3 regions of the Rhizobium sp. BK289 genome follow, and region 1 is predicted to be linked to each of the others. Evidence: predicted binding sites of a transcription regulator. Region 1 holds the regulator's gene; each other region holds the start of a gene.
The links. The regulator HrcA, encoded in region 1, represses chaperone genes, less so after heat shock. The targets are predictions, from matches to a motif close to GTTAGCACTCNCNNNNNGNGAGTGCTAAC.
Positions count from the first base shown of each region.

Region 1 (5,049 bases):
CCGCGCGGCGGCCAGACGACGGTGCCTTCCACTTCGCCGCGGAAAAGTTCGGTATGCCCATCCGGCCAGGCAAGGCAAAGGACGCTGACGAAGCGCGCCGTGCGGCTTTCCGGCGAGGTGGCGCCGGCTTTCTCCAGGGCGGTCTCGACCTTCTGCATGGCCATGGCGAAGTCGCGCGTACCGTCAGGCCTCTCCGCCCAATTGGCCGTATAGACGCCGGGATCGCCGCCAAGCGCATCGATGACCAGACCGGAGTCGTCCGAGAGTGCCGGCAGGCCGGAGGCATTGGCGGAGGCGAGCGCCTTGATCGTCGCATTCTCCTCGAAGGTCGTGCCCGTCTCGTCCGGTTCGATGAAGTTGAGATCGGCGGCGGACTTGGCGGTAAAGCCGAGCGGACCGATGAGATCGCGGATTTCCTGGATCTTGCCGGCATTGTGGCTGGCGACGACGATGGTCTTGGTATCGAGCTTGCGCATGTGCTGTCCTGTCATAGCCCCCAGATGCGGGGTTCGGCGCATTCCAGGCTGTTGCCGGCCGGATCGCGGAAATAGATCGATCGGCCGCCGTTCGGCCAGTGAAAATCGGCTTCGATATCGACACCGGCAGCCTTCAGCCTCTCGGCCATGGCCTCGATATCGTTGCTATCGACACGGAAGCAGACATGGCCATGGCCCTTGGTCCCATGCGGCGGCACGGGCAGGGCGCCCGGTTCGTGCGGCTTGAGCGTTTCTCCGCTGTTGAAGATCAGGAGCACACCTGGCCCACAGCGATAAAAGACATGGCGATTGCCGCCTCGCGATATCTTCTCCAGCCCGAGTATGCCGCCATAAAAGGCTTCGACTGCATCGAGATCGTCCGCATAGAGCGCAGTTTCAAGAACGCCTGTGAGTGTCGCATCGCTCAACGGATCAGCCCCTCACCCTAGCCCTCTCCCCCATGCGGGGAGAGGGGACGACCTCAGGCTCGATCGTCGTCCGATTCCAGCGTGGTGAAGAGGGATAACAAAGGGTGCATCTAGCCCCTTCTCCCCGTCTCGGCGGGGAGAAAGTGGCCACCCATCGATGAACTCGGGGGCCGGATGAGGGGCAGGCTGCACGCTCCGCATTCGTTGATATCCTCAGGCGATGGCCTGCTTCTGCAGCTCCACCAGTTCGGCGATGCCGTTCTTGGCAAGGTGCATCAGCGTGGCGAATTCCTCTTCGCTGAAGGGGGCGCCCTCAGCCGTTCCCTGGATCTCGACGATGCCGCCCTTGCCCGTCATGACGAAATTGGCGTCGGTCTCGGCCGAGGAATCCTCAAGATAGTCGAGATCGATGACAGGCTGATCGGCAAAGATACCGCAGGAGATGGCTGCGATGTGGTCCTTCAGCACGCGTTCCACCTTGACCATGTTGCGGCTTTCCATCCACTTCAGGCAGTCATAAAGCGCGATCCAGCCGCCGGTGATCGAGGCCGTGCGCGTGCCGCCATCCGCCTGGATGACGTCGCAGTCGACGGTGATCTGGCGTTCGCCGAGTTCCTTGAGGTCGACGACGGCGCGCAGCGACCGGCCGATGAGGCGCTGGATTTCCTGCGTGCGGCCGCCCTGCTTGCCCGCGGCGGCTTCGCGCTTCATGCGCTCGCCGGTGGCCCGCGGCAGCATGCCGTATTCGGCCGTGACCCAGCCCTTGCCGCTGTTGCGCAGCCATGGCGGCGTTTTGTCCTCCAGGCTTGCCGTGCAGAGCACATGCGTATCGCCGAATTTCACCAGGCAGGAGCCTTCCGCATGCTTGGAAAAATTGCGCTCGAACGACACCTTGCGCATCTGGTCGGTTTTTCTGCCTGAAGGCCGCATTCCACTCTCCTGAAAGTTCGTTGACCGCTTCTACGACCCACAGCCTGCTTTTGCAAAGGAAAAGCAGGCTGTGAGACCTGTCCGCGCCTCCAGCGGCATTTTCCCTTTTGCCATTGCTAACCGAATGATTATATTTTGCCTAAGGCTCAACGGAATGGATCTGACAGCGAAATGGTATTCACGACATCGTCGGTCTCGGATGTCATTGCTGCACTGGACGAACGCTCCAAGGAAATATTCCGCCGTATCGTCGAAGGCTATCTGGAAAATGGCGAGCCGCTGGGTTCGCGCAATCTCTCGCGCCTGCTGCCGATGTCGCTCTCGCCGGCCTCGGTGCGCAATGTCATGAGCGATCTGGAAGAGCTGGGACTCATCTATTCGCCGCATGTGAGTGCCGGGCGATTGCCGACGCAGGTGGGCCTACGCTTCTTCGTCGATGCGTTCATGCAGGTCGGTGATCTCTCCGCCGAGGATCGGGCCAATATCGACCGGCAGGTGCGCGGCAGCAATCGCGATCAGCCGATGGAATCGATGATGTCGGAGGCGAGCCGGGTGCTCTCGGGCATTTCGCGCGGCGCCGGTCTCGTCATCACCTCCAAGAGCGACCCGGTGCTCAAGCACGTGGAATTCATTCGCCTGGAGCCGACCAAGGCGCTTGCCGTGCTCGTCGGCGATCACGATCAAGTCGAAAACCGCATCATCGAACTGCCGGCAGGCACGACGTCGTCGCAGCTGACGGAAGCCGCCAACTTCCTTAACGCCCATATGACCGGCCAGACGCTGCCGGAGCTGCGGCGGCAGTTGCAAAGTCTTAAGGAAAGCGTGCGCCAGGAACTGGACAGCTTGTCTCATCAGCTGGTCGAGCGCGGCATTGCCGTCTGGTCCGGCGGCGATGACGAAGGCAAGCCGACGCAGCTCATCGTGCGCGGCCACTCCAATCTGCTGGCCGAAATCGGCGGCGCGGAGGATCTGGATCGCCTGCGCCTTCTTTTCGACGATCTCGAAAAGAAGGACAGCCTCATCGAGATTCTCAATCTTGCCGAAAGCGGCCCGGGGGTGCGCATCTTCATCGGTTCGGAAAACAAGCTTTTCTCGTTGTCCGGTTCCTCGCTGATCGTCGCTCCCTATCGTGACGACGATGATCGTATCGTCGGCGCGGTCGGCGTCATCGGCCCGACGCGGCTGAACTATGCCCGCATCGTGCCCATGGTCGATTATACGGCGCAGCTGATTTCGCGGCTGACCCGGCCGGGGATTTGACGAGACGGATCCGACGGTGACGGTCAATCGGCAAGCAGCATCCCAGATCCGCCCATCTCGGCCGGAAGGTCCTTCTGCTTCGGAAGCCCGTCGCCCATGTGCAGCACTGTCGTTTCATAGTTGACGTGCAGCGCCGGCTGGAAATCGAGGCCGGGCAGGATGGCGGCGTAGACATCGGTCACGCCCCATGTCGGATGCTCGGTCAAGAGATGGCCGCCGCAGACCGTGCACCACTTGCGCACGCTCGTCTCGGTTTTCTGGTAGCTGCCGATCTTGTCAGCACCTCTGGTGATGTGAACCGCTTGCGGCGGCCAGAGCGAAAAGGCATTGACCGGGCCTGCCGACCATTCGCGGCAAGAGTCGCAATGACAGTAGCCCATCGCCACTGGCTCGCCATCGACAGTAATTTCGACTGCCCCACAGAAACACTTGCCTGAAAGGGATTTGCCATTAGACATTGATCTCACCCCTCGCTGTGCTGCATCTCAGCATACCACCGGGGAGGAGGGCTGAACAGTCGATGTCTCGAACGGCATTCAAGAGCGGGGAGGCATATTGCCGCCGCCCGCAAAGCCGCGAATTGGCTGTTCTTCTCGACAAAGCCTTGATTTTTTCCGGGCAAACCTCGATATCGGGCACATCCAAAGACCAAGCAATTCGGAGACCGTCATGACCGACGAAACAACAAAAACCGGACCTGACGCCACGGCGGCCGACACGTCAGCGGATTTCGCGCAGGATGCAGCGGAAACCGTTGATGCGGCCGAGCCGTCTCAGCCAGATCCGGTTGAGCTGCTGAAGGCCGAGAACGGCGAACTGCGCGATCGCTACCTGCGCCTTGCTGCCGAGATGGACAACCTCCGTCGCCGCACCGAGCGCGACGTGAAGGATGCGAAGTCCTATTCCGTGGCAAGCTTTGCCCGCGACATGCTCTCGGTGGCCGATAATCTGCGCCGCACGCTGGACGCCATTCCGGCTGAAGCCCGCGCTGGCGGCGACGCCGGCCTGAAGACGCTGATCGAAGGCGTCGAGATGACCGAGCGTTCGATGCTATCGGCCCTCGAGCGCCACGGCGTGCGTCAGCTCGAACCGATCGGACAGAAGTTCGACCCCAATTTCCACCAGGCCATGTTCGAAGTGCCGAACCCTGAAGTGCCGAACAACACGGTCGTCCAAGTGGTGCAGGCCGGCTTCGTCATCGGCGACCGCGTTCTGCGCCCGGCCATGGTCGGGGTCGCCAAGGGTGGGCCGAAAATCGTGGAAAATGCCGAGCAGGGCGCCAACAGCCCGCTGGATGAAAAAGACGCCTGATCTTTCAGAGCGATAGCGAAAAAGACAGAGCCGGATGATCTGAGGTCATCCGGCTCTTATTTTTGCCTTGGTCAGATGCGACGCAGGTCGTCACGCGGCGTTGGATGCCTGCTCCTCGTTGAGGAAGGCGTAGATGGCGGAGGCGGAGTCGGTGGCGCGGAGTTTCGCGACGAGATCCTGGTCCCGCAGAACGCGGGCGATGCGCGAGAGCGCCTTCAGGTGGTCCGCGCCGGCACCTTCGGGCGCGAGCAGCAGGAAGACGAGATCGACGGGCTGATCGTCCAGCGCCTCGAAATCGACAGGCGCTTCAAGGCGCGCGAAAATGCCGGCGATGGACTTGATGCTGGCAAGCTTGCCGTGGGGAATGGCGATCCCGTTGCCGACGCCGGTCGAGCCGAGGCGCTCGCGCTGCAGCACGACGTCGAAGATTTCGCGCTCGGGCAATCCGGTGAGCTTGGAGGCTTTGGCGGCCAACTCCTGAAGCAGTTGTTTTTTGGAATTTGCCTTCAAGGCGGGGATGATCGCATCTTGCTGTAGCAAATCTGCCAATGCCATTCTCTTTATCCTTCGTGTCGCCGAGAACCGATGACGGGCAAGCGGCGGCCAGCTGCCATGATGCGCAGCCGCCGCTTATCTTCTATTCT
Region 1 covers NZ_JACHZO010000005.1:172,500-177,548, forward strand. The annotation lists gene rdgB (RdgB/HAM1 family non-canonical purine NTP pyrophosphatase) at 1-476, opposite strand, end outside; gene FHT84_RS11660 (VOC family protein) at 488-904, opposite strand; gene rph (ribonuclease PH) at 1,118-1,834, opposite strand; gene hrcA (heat-inducible transcriptional repressor HrcA) at 2,006-3,094, shown strand; gene FHT84_RS11675 (GFA family protein) at 3,118-3,552, opposite strand; gene grpE (nucleotide exchange factor GrpE) at 3,764-4,405, shown strand; gene ptsN (PTS IIA-like nitrogen regulatory protein PtsN) at 4,496-4,960, opposite strand; gene raiA (ribosome-associated translation inhibitor RaiA) at 5,049-5,049, opposite strand, start outside.

Region 2 (5,049 bases), on a different contig from region 1:
CCCGGATCTCATCGAACACGCGCTGGCAAAGTTCCAGATCACGTGCATCCAGCGGCGCATTTGATCTTTTGATGATCGTCTGAACCATGGTGATCTCCGTCGTGAAGCCCGCTCCACCGTCCGGCGGAGCGGGCACTTCAAGCTGTTAGAAGTCCATTCCTGCTCCGGCCGGCAGCGCCGGTGCCGCTTCCTTCTTCGGCTTTTCCGCGATCATGGCTTCCGTCGTCACCAGGAGGCCGGCAACGGAAGCTGCGTCCTGAAGAGCCGTGCGCACGACCTTGGCCGGGTCGATCACGCCTTGCGCATAGAGATCGCCATATTCGCCGGTCTGCGCATTCCAGCCGAAGGAGAAGTCGCTCTTCTCTCTGAGCTTGCCAACGATGATCGAGCCTTCGGCACCGGCATTTTCCGCGATCTGACGCACCGGTGCTTCGATGGCACGGCGCACGATATCGACGCCGACACGCTGGTCATCGTTTTGTGTGGAGAGCCCGTCGAGTGCTTTGATCGCCCGAAGCAAGGCAACCCCGCCGCCTGGCAGTATGCCTTCCTCGACAGCCGCACGGGTCGCGTGGAGCGCGTCGTCGACACGGTCCTTCTTTTCCTTCACTTCGACTTCGGTCGAGCCGCCGACGCGGATGACGGCAACGCCGCCAGCGAGCTTGGCAAGACGTTCCTGCAGCTTCTCGCGGTCGTAGTCGGAGGTGGTTTCCTCGATCTGAGCCCTGATCTGGGCAACGCGGCCTTCGATGTCGGACTTGGCACCGGCGCCGTCGACGATCGTCGTGTTTTCCTTTTCGATCGAAACCTTCTTGGAACGGCCGAGCATGTCGAGGGTGACATTCTCCAACTTGATGCCAAGATCTTCGGAGATGACGGTGCCGCCCGTCAGGATGGCGATGTCTTCCAGCATGGCCTTGCGGCGGTCGCCGAAGCCCGGAGCCTTGACGGCAGCGATCTTGAGGCCACCGCGCAGCTTGTTGACAACGAGGGTCGCAAGCGCTTCGCCTTCGACGTCTTCAGCGATGATGACGAGCGGCTTGCCGGTCTGAACGACGGCTTCGAGAACCGGGAGCATGGCCTGCAGGTTGGAGAGCTTCTTCTCGTGAATGAGGATATAGGGATCCTCGAACTCGACCCGCATCTTGTCCGCGTTGGTCACGAAATAGGGGCTGAGATAGCCGCGGTCGAACTGCATCCCCTCGACGACTTCGAGTTCGGTCTCGGCGGTCTTGGCTTCTTCAACCGTGATGACGCCTTCATTGCCGACCTTCTCCATCGCCTCGGCGAGATATTGGCCGATCTCCTTGTCGCCATTGGCCGAAATGGTACCGACCTGCGCGATTTCGGAATTGCTGGTGATCTTGCGCGCATTGGTCTTCAGCTCTTTGACCACCGCATCGACGGCAATGTCGATACCGCGCTTCAGGTCCATCGGGTTCATGCCGGACGCAACGGCTTTCGCACCTTCCTTGACGATCGCCTGGGCAAGCACGGTCGCGGTCGTGGTGCCGTCGCCGGCGAGATCGTTGGTCTTCGATGCCACTTCGCGTAGCATCTGGGCGCCCATGTTCTCGAACTTGTCTTCCAGTTCGATTTCCTTGGCGACGGAAACGCCGTCCTTGGTGATGCGCGGTGCGCCGAAGGACTTGTCGATGACCACATTACGTCCCTTCGGACCAAGGGTCACCTTGACGGCATTGGCGAGCACGTCGACCCCACGCAGCATGCGTTCACGGGCGTCGCTGTGGAATTTGACTTCTTTCGCAGCCATTTCTTTAACTCCTCAATAGGCAGCTATTATTGACTGATTGTTTCCTGATCAGGTGCTCAGGCGGCCTGTTTCTGCTCAGCCTGGGCTTCAATGATGCCCATGACATCGCTTTCCTTCATGATCAGCAGATCTTCGCCGTTGATCTTGATTTCCGTGCCAGACCATTTGCCGAACAGGACGCGATCTCCCGCCTTCACGTCGAGTGCCTGGATTTGGCCTGACTCGTTGCGCGCGCCCGGGCCGACGGCGATGACCTCGCCTTCCTGCGGCTTTTCCTTGGCAGTGTCGGGAATGATGATACCGCCCTTGGTCTTTTCTTCCGAATCGACGCGGCGGACGAGAATGCGATCATGAAGCGGTCGGAACGACATATTTTCCTCCGTAAGACAAAAAAGATGACGTTGATCCCCTCACCGGACCGGATGACCAGTCCGGGCGGGTGCAAAACCTCGTTGGAGCTTTTTGCGCGAAATGATCTGGTTTTGGGATTTTTCGATTTCAAGAGGGATAGAAGAAAAAATTAGCACTCATTTTGAGTGGCTGCTAACACACTGGAAAGGAACAGGAAACTGGCATTATGCGTTGGAAATCCCGTTGAGGGCCGTAAAAATTTGCGCCACCATCCGACTGTCATGAAACGGAGATGAAGCATGCGATTTTCATCGGATCTGGAGCATCAGCTCAATGGCTATGGACTTACCACCGCGCATATCCTCTACCGCATTCCCGAATTCGAATCCGTCCTGCAGACCTATGTCTGGCAGAACTATGATCTTGCGCCTGATTTTCCTGAAATGCACAAGTTTCTGGACTTCTGGCAAGCGAGCCTCGACGGGCCGCTGCATTCCGTCCGCTATACCCACCAGCGTCTGATCGGACCAAACGAATGGCGCCGGGTCGAGGGTGAGTTCAAGCTGCAATGAGGGTGAAGCCGACATTCTCCCTTCTAAGGTCTTCGAAAGCCGAGACCCAATGAGCTCATTGAAGGCCATAGCCACTTTGCGGCGATGTCGACTAACATGGCCGAAGCGGGACATCGCTGCCGGCATTGCCGCCGATCCGTCAGAACCACAGGCCTTTGCGTAGGGCACATAGGTCGGCATCGGCGGACGTCAGCATCATTCCCAACAGCATCATTAGACATACCGCGGTGCGCCAAAACTCAACGGTCCGCTCCCGGGGAGAACTTCCGGAGAGCCCTTCGGTGAACCCATAGGTGTTATAGTAGTATTTATCAGGTCTATCTTGATGTATATTTTCTCATCGACGTGAAATATCAACTCTTGGCGGTGTGTATAAAACTAAATAATATCATCTTAGTTGTATTTCGATCATTGAGCATAAAAATTATTAGTGATCGACATATTTTGACGGATAATTAACAACGATCCCACATCCTTCTCTTGAGGAAATCTTGGGATATGTTTCATGGCATCGATCCAGCAGAAAATCATCCTTGCAAGTGTGGCAATATTTGTGATTGCGGGCGGCGCAACCGGTGTGGGCATATGGTCCGCCTCGACCCTGACGCAGAATGCCGAGAAAATCGCAGGATCGGCTCAGATCCTGCGTAATCACATGCAGGCAGATATGATGCATGACGCTTTGAGGGCGGATGTGCTGGCTGCATTGCTTGCTTCCGATCCCGCATCCGGCATCGGCTTTGAAGCAGTCAACTCGGATCTGTCGGAACATGTCACGTCATTTCGCGAGATGATCAAGGCCAACAAGGCGCTCGCGACGGATCCGGACACCCAAAAGGTGCTCGCCAGCGTCGAACCTCCGTTGCTGGCCTATATCGACAACGCAACCAAAATGGTCGCGACGGCGGAGAAGGATTCGGCCGGCGCCTTGAAGGCATTGCCCGATTTCATGAAGCAGTTTTCCGCTTTGGAAACTGCCATGGAGGACGCGGGCGATCAGATAGAAAAGGTATCGGAATCGATCTCGGCAGAGAGTACCCGCACAGCAAATTTCATTCGCGGCTTCATGCAGGGGCTTCTAGGGCTGACAGCGCTGTTCGCCATCATGCTCTTCGTATTGTTCCGCAGGACGGTGTGCAAACCCATCCTGGCGCTTTGCGTGGACATGGCCAAGCTCGCGGGCGGCGATACCAATATCGCTTGCACGGGCATCGGCCGACACGACGAAATAGGGACGATGGCGCAGGCCGTTGACGTATTCCGCAAGGCAGCGATCGCCAACGGCCAGCTCGAAGCGGACGCCGCAAGGGACCGTCAGCAGGCGGAAGCCGACCGGATCGCTGCCCAGCAGCAGGCGGAAGCCGATGCGGCGGAGCGTCTGCGGGCCGCAACATCCGGTCTTGCCATGGGGCTCAAGAGATTGGCCTCCGGGGATCTTTCCTTCCAGCTCGACGAGCCATTCGCCCCCGATTTCGAAGCTCTTCGCCACGATTTCAACACGTCGCTGCAGCAATTGAGCAGCACATTGCAGGCGATTGCCGAGAGCATCGTGTCGATTGACAGCGGCACGCAGGAGATCTCTTCCGGAGCCAACGATCTTTCCTGCCGAACGGAGCAGCAGGCAGCATCGCTTGAAGAGACCGCCGCCGCCCTCGATCAGATTACGGTCAATGTAAGCAATTCGAGCAAGCGGACGGAAGAAGCACGGGCGGCAGCAACGGCTGCCGATCATAGCGCCACACGGTCGGCCGACGTCGTCAGCAAGGCCGAGGAAGCCATGCAGCGAATAGAGAGTTCCTCCCAGCAGATTTCCAACATCATCGGCGTGATCGACGATATTGCCTTCCAGACCAACCTGCTTGCGCTCAATGCCGGTGTCGAAGCGGCGCGCGCCGGCGAAGCTGGCAAGGGATTTGCGGTCGTAGCGCAGGAAGTGCGGGAATTGGCGCAGCGCTCCGCGGCGGCGGCAAAAGAGATCAAGGCGCTGATCAATGCTTCTTCGGCCGAAGTCGATGGTGGCGTGAAGCTCGTGCGTGAAACGGGTGTCGCGCTGAAGGAAATCGGTGAGCGTATCTCGGGCATAAACCAGCACATGAACGCCATCGCCGCATCCGCCAAGGAGCAGTCGACAGGCCTTGCCGAGGTCAATGCCGCGGTCAATACGATGGATCAGACGACACAGCAGAATGCGGCGATGGTCGAGCAGTCGACGGCAGCCTCCGCCGCACTTGCCGCTGAGGCCAGCAAGCTGAGCGAACTCGTATCTCAATTCCGCCTCGAAGCCGCAGCCTCCGCCAGCTCGGCGATCCTGCGACAAACGGCGCGCGCCATGGCAGAGCCATCGCGGCGCGC
Region 2 covers NZ_JACHZO010000022.1:16,392-21,440, reverse strand. The annotation lists gene FHT84_RS29085 (hypothetical protein) at 1-88, opposite strand, end outside; gene groL (chaperonin GroEL) at 146-1,774, opposite strand; gene groES (co-chaperone GroES) at 1,831-2,145, opposite strand; gene FHT84_RS29070 (aspartate-semialdehyde dehydrogenase) at 2,425-2,697, shown strand; gene FHT84_RS29065 (methyl-accepting chemotaxis protein) at 3,203-5,049, shown strand, end outside.
Region 2: a site for HrcA is predicted at 2,294-2,322, ahead of groES (co-chaperone GroES). Genes of this name have one in related genera too.

Region 3 (5,049 bases), on a different contig from region 1:
GGTGCGGCAAAATTGGCCTTGGCAATCTTGAACAAGATGATCCCCACTTAAGCGCATGATCCTCCTGCGCTTCATCCAAATTCCAATGCATCTTCCGGTTGGAAACCTTCCCGCACGCCGCGCTCCACGAAAAAGCTGACATTCGGCTCCATCGATTCCATTTTCGCCATGCTTCTTCCGGGTTGCTGGTCCCGTCTATGAAGTCATTTCAAGTAAAAAAACCGGACGCCTATCAATTCTCAAGATCATGATCATGCGCGGTCGCTGATTAAGCGTGCCGAAAATAAGTAAAATTTGCGTGCATTGCAGCTAACCCTCTAAAATCGCTGCGCTGGGATTTATAGGAGCTTTTTCAAAAACGGCAATGGGGCAATTTGCATAAATTTGCGCTGCGCGAAACTTGCCGGTCTCGTGCCGAAACCATAGGCATACAAATGAAAAGGGCGGCTCGAAAGCCGCCCTTCGTCAATTCCGGATGTCGGATTGAACAGTCGCAAAAGGCCGCTGGCCTATCACATCATGTCCATGCCGCCACTTCAGGCCGTTTGGCGGCCTGAAGCACTAAAGTGCATGGGCGAAGCCTTATGGACATTCCTGCGATTAGGCCGCTGACCTATCACATCATGTCCATGCCGCCCATGCCGCCCATGCCGCCCGGCATGCCGGCAGGGGCATCCTTCTTCGGCAGTTCAGCAATCATGGCTTCGGTGGTGATCAGCAGCGAAGCAACCGAAGCTGCGTTCTGCAGAGCCGTGCGAACAACCTTGACCGGGTCGACGATGCCCATGGCGATCATGTCGCCGAACTCAGACGTCTGGGCGTTGTAGCCGTAGTTGTCTTCGTTCTTGTCGAGAACCTTGCCGACAACGATCGAAGCTTCGTCACCAGCGTTTTCAGCGATCTGGCGAACCAGCGACTGCAGGGCACGGCGAACGATGTTGACGCCGGCTTCCTGATCCTGGTTTTCACCCTTGGCGGTGATCTTCGTGGAAGAACGCAGGAGAGCGATACCGCCGCCCGGGACGATGCCTTCCTGAACAGCAGCGCGCGTCGCGTTGAGAGCGTCGTCGATGCGGTCCTTCTTTTCCTTCACTTCGACTTCGGTCGAGCCGCCGACGCGGATGACGGCAACGCCGCCAGCGAGCTTGGCAAGACGTTCCTGCAGCTTCTCGCGGTCGTAGTCGGAGGTGGTTTCTTCGATCTGAGCCTTGATCTGGGCAACGCGGCCTTCGATGTCGGACTTGGCGCCAGCGCCGTCGACGATCGTCGTGTTTTCCTTGGAGATCGAAACCTTCTTGGAACGGCCGAGCATGTCGAGGGTGACCGACTCGAGCTTGATGCCGAGGTCTTCGGAGATGACAGTGCCGCCCGTCAGGATGGCGATGTCTTCCAGCATGGCCTTGCGGCGATCGCCGAAGCCCGGAGCCTTGACGGCAGCGATCTTGAGGCCACCGCGCAGCTTGTTGACAACGAGGGTCGCAAGCGCTTCGCCTTCGACGTCTTCAGCGATGATGAGGAGCGGCTTGCCGGTCTGAACGACGGCTTCGAGAACCGGAAGCATGGCCTGCAGGTTCGAGAGCTTCTTCTCGTGCAGGAGGATGAACGCGTCTTCGAGGTCGGCGATCATCTTTTCCGGGTTGGTCACGAAGTAAGGGCTGAGGTAGCCGCGGTCGAACTGCATGCCTTCGACGACTTCGAGTTCGGTCTCGGCGGTCTTGGCTTCTTCAACCGTGATGACGCCTTCGTTGCCGACCTTCTGCATGGCTTCAGCAATATCGAGACCGATCTGCTTTTCGCCGTTTGCGGAGATCGTGCCGACCTGGGCAACTTCTTCCGAGGTGTTGATCTTCTTGGCCTTGGCCTGGAGATCCTTGACGACTTCTGCAACGGCGAGGTCGATACCGCGCTTCAGGTCCATCGGGTTCATGCCGGCTGCAACAGCCTTGGCACCTTCGCGAACGATAGCCTGGGCGAGAACGGTTGCAGTGGTGGTACCGTCACCGGCGACGTCATTGGTCTTCGAAGCGACTTCGCGGACCATCTGGGCGCCCATGTTCTCGAACTTGTCTTCCAGTTCGATTTCCTTGGCGACGGAAACGCCGTCCTTGGTGATGCGCGGTGCGCCGAAGGACTTGTCGATAACGACGTTACGACCCTTCGGGCCGAGCGTGACCTTCACTGCGTCAGCGAGGATGTCGACGCCACGAAGCATCTTTTCGCGGGCGCCGCGGCCGAATTTTACTTCTTTAGCTGCCATTGTTTGAACTCCTGAATTCGCGTTGTCCGGGTTTTAAGGCCCGTCAGCTTTATCGGAAAAGGGAACCGGCCAGATTAGCCGATGATGCCCATGATGTCGGCTTCCTTCATGATCAGAAGGTCTTCGCCGTTGAGCTTGACTTCGGTGCCGGACCACTTGCCGAACAGAACGCGATCGCCAACCTTGACGTCGAGTGCTACGACTTTGCCGGATTCATCGCGAGCACCGGAACCGACGGCGACGATTTCGCCTTCCTGCGGCTTTTCCTTGGCGGTGTCGGGAATGATGATGCCACCCTTGGTCTTTTCTTCCGACTCGACGCGACGAACGACGACGCGGTCATGAAGGGGGCGGAAATTGGTGCTTGCCATTGTCTAATCCCTCGATCAAATGACATTCACGGATCAGCGGAGATCCGTATGGATTTTGTTAGCACTCATCCTCGGAGAGTGCTAGCGACGGTGATTTAGGGGTGGCTTCCGGACGAGTCAAGGACAGCACTGTGAATTTTTTGCGGCGCGTATCGCCTTGTTTCGAGGATGATTAACGCCCAAGGCGGTGCCGCGTAGCACGTCGTTGCAAATGTTCTCTCATTTTGCCCCCGTGAAGAAGGCTCAGGTCGTGCCTTTTCCAGAGCGTCATATCATTGCTTCCGCTGCGCAATCTTGCCGCTCGCCGACCTTGCGCATGTCTTCTTCTCAGGCCTTGTGCGCCGCAAAAACCTTGCATGCCGCTCTTGTAATTTGCCGGCCGGTTTGCGATGTCAGCCCGTGATTTATTTGATGCGAGGACGGCATGGGCAAACGGATCGAGAGCTTTCGCGACATCGGCGGACTTTATGATGTTGCGCTCTGCGATGTCTGGGGCGTACTCCATAACGGCGTCACGGCTTACAAGGAGGCCTCCATCGCGCTCGAAGCGGCCCGCGGCAAAGGCCTTGCTGTCGTCCTCATCACCAACTCTCCGCGCGTCGCTCCGAAGGTCGTCGAGCAGCTGCGGGCGATCGGTGTTCCTGACAGCGTTTACGATCGCATCATCACATCGGGCGATGTCACCCGCAAGCTGATCGCCGAGGGACCGAAGAAGGTGTTCCTGCTCGGTCCGGAGCGCGATATCGGCATCCTGGAAGGCTTGGACGTTCAGCGCGTCGAGGCCGGCGAGGCGGAAAGCATCGTCTGCACCGGCTTTTTCGATGACGAAACCGAAACACCTGACGATTACACCGAGATGCTGACGGCCTGGTCGGCCCGCAACGTGCCGCTGATCTGCGCCAATCCGGATCTCGTGGTCGAACGCGGCCACCGGATGATCCCTTGCGCCGGCGCCATGGCCGCCTATTACGAGCGGCTCGGCGGCCAGACGCGCATCGCCGGCAAGCCGCATCGGCCGATCTACGATGCAGCGATCGCCGCGGCACGCGAGGTGAAGAGCGAATTTCCGCTGTCGCGCGTGGTGGCGATCGGCGACGGCATGCCGACCGACGTGCGCGGCGCGCTCGATTACGGCCTCGATCTTCTTTATATCAGCCATGGCATCCACGCCCGCGAATATGTCGTCGAGGGCCACACGGATGAGGCCGCTCTTGGCGCCTTCCTGGCGCGCGAGCAGGCTTCGCCGAGGTGGTGGATGCCGCGCCTTGTCTGAGGAGAGTGGTAGACGATGACCGTTTTCCATCGCAACGAGACCCGGGAGCCGCTTCCCGATACCTTGAAGGGCGGTGTCGTCGCCATCGGCAATTTCGATGGCGTACATCGTGGCCATCAGTCCGTGCTTACACGCGCATTGGAGATCGCCAGGGAACGCGGCATTCCAGCCCTCGTGCTGACCTTCGAGCCGCATCCGCGCACCATATTCAAGCCCGAACAGCCGGTCTTTCGGCTGACACCAGCACCGTTGAGAGCGCGTCTCCTGGAAGCCCTCGGTTTCAACGCCGTCATCGAATATCCCTTCGATAGAACCTTCTCGCAGCGTTCGGCGGATGAATTCGTCCATTCGATCCTGATCGACTGGCTGCATGCTTCCGAAGTCGTCACCGGTTTCGATTTCCATTTCGGCCATGATCGCCAGGGCGGTCCGGCTTTTCTCATGAATGCTGGCAGTCACAATGGCTTCGGCGTGACACTTATCGACGCTTTCCGCGATGAGAATACCGAGGTCATTTCGTCCAGCCGCATCCGTTCGCTCCTGGCCGAAGGCGATGTTGCCCAGGCTGCCGGTCTGCTTGGATACCGCTTCACTGTCGAGGCGCCTGTCATCGGCGGCGAGAAGCTGGGCCGCACGCTCGGCTTCCCCACGGCAAACATGCGGCTTCCATCGGAAATATCGCTGAAATCTGGCATCTATGCCGTACGCTTCCGCACAGCCGATGGCGTCATTCGTGACGCCGTTGCCAGCTACGGACGCCGCCCGACGGTAACGGACAATGGCGCGCCGCTGCTTGAGACCTTCGTCTTCGATTTTAGCGGCGACCTCTACGGCCAGGTCTGCTCCGTCTCCTTTTTCGGCTATCTCCGTCCCGAACTGAAGTTCGACGGCCTCGATCCGCTGGTCGCACAGATCCGCAAGGATGAGGAAGAGGCGCGGGCGCTGCTCGCCGGCGTTCAGCCGCTGAGCGATCTCGATCGCGTCATCGCCTTCGACTGATTTTATTGGGCATGCTGCGCGCGGAGATCGTGGCAGTGCAGTATGTTTTTGCCTTGAGCGGGTAGGAAGATGCTGCAATGCTCATATAGCTGGGTGCGAGTCGCGGCACCCATTTTTCCGAAAGGCGCACGAGATGGACAAACGTTTCG
Region 3 covers NZ_JACHZO010000008.1:116,243-121,291, forward strand. The annotation lists gene FHT84_RS17090 (hypothetical protein) at 1-35, opposite strand, end outside; gene groL (chaperonin GroEL) at 617-2,257, opposite strand; gene groES (co-chaperone GroES) at 2,332-2,628, opposite strand; gene FHT84_RS17105 (TIGR01459 family HAD-type hydrolase) at 3,053-3,901, shown strand; gene FHT84_RS17110 (bifunctional riboflavin kinase/FAD synthetase) at 3,917-4,900, shown strand; gene FHT84_RS17115 (DUF3311 domain-containing protein) at 5,034-5,049, shown strand, end outside.
Region 3: a site for HrcA is predicted at 2,686-2,714, ahead of groES (co-chaperone GroES). Genes of this name have one in related genera too.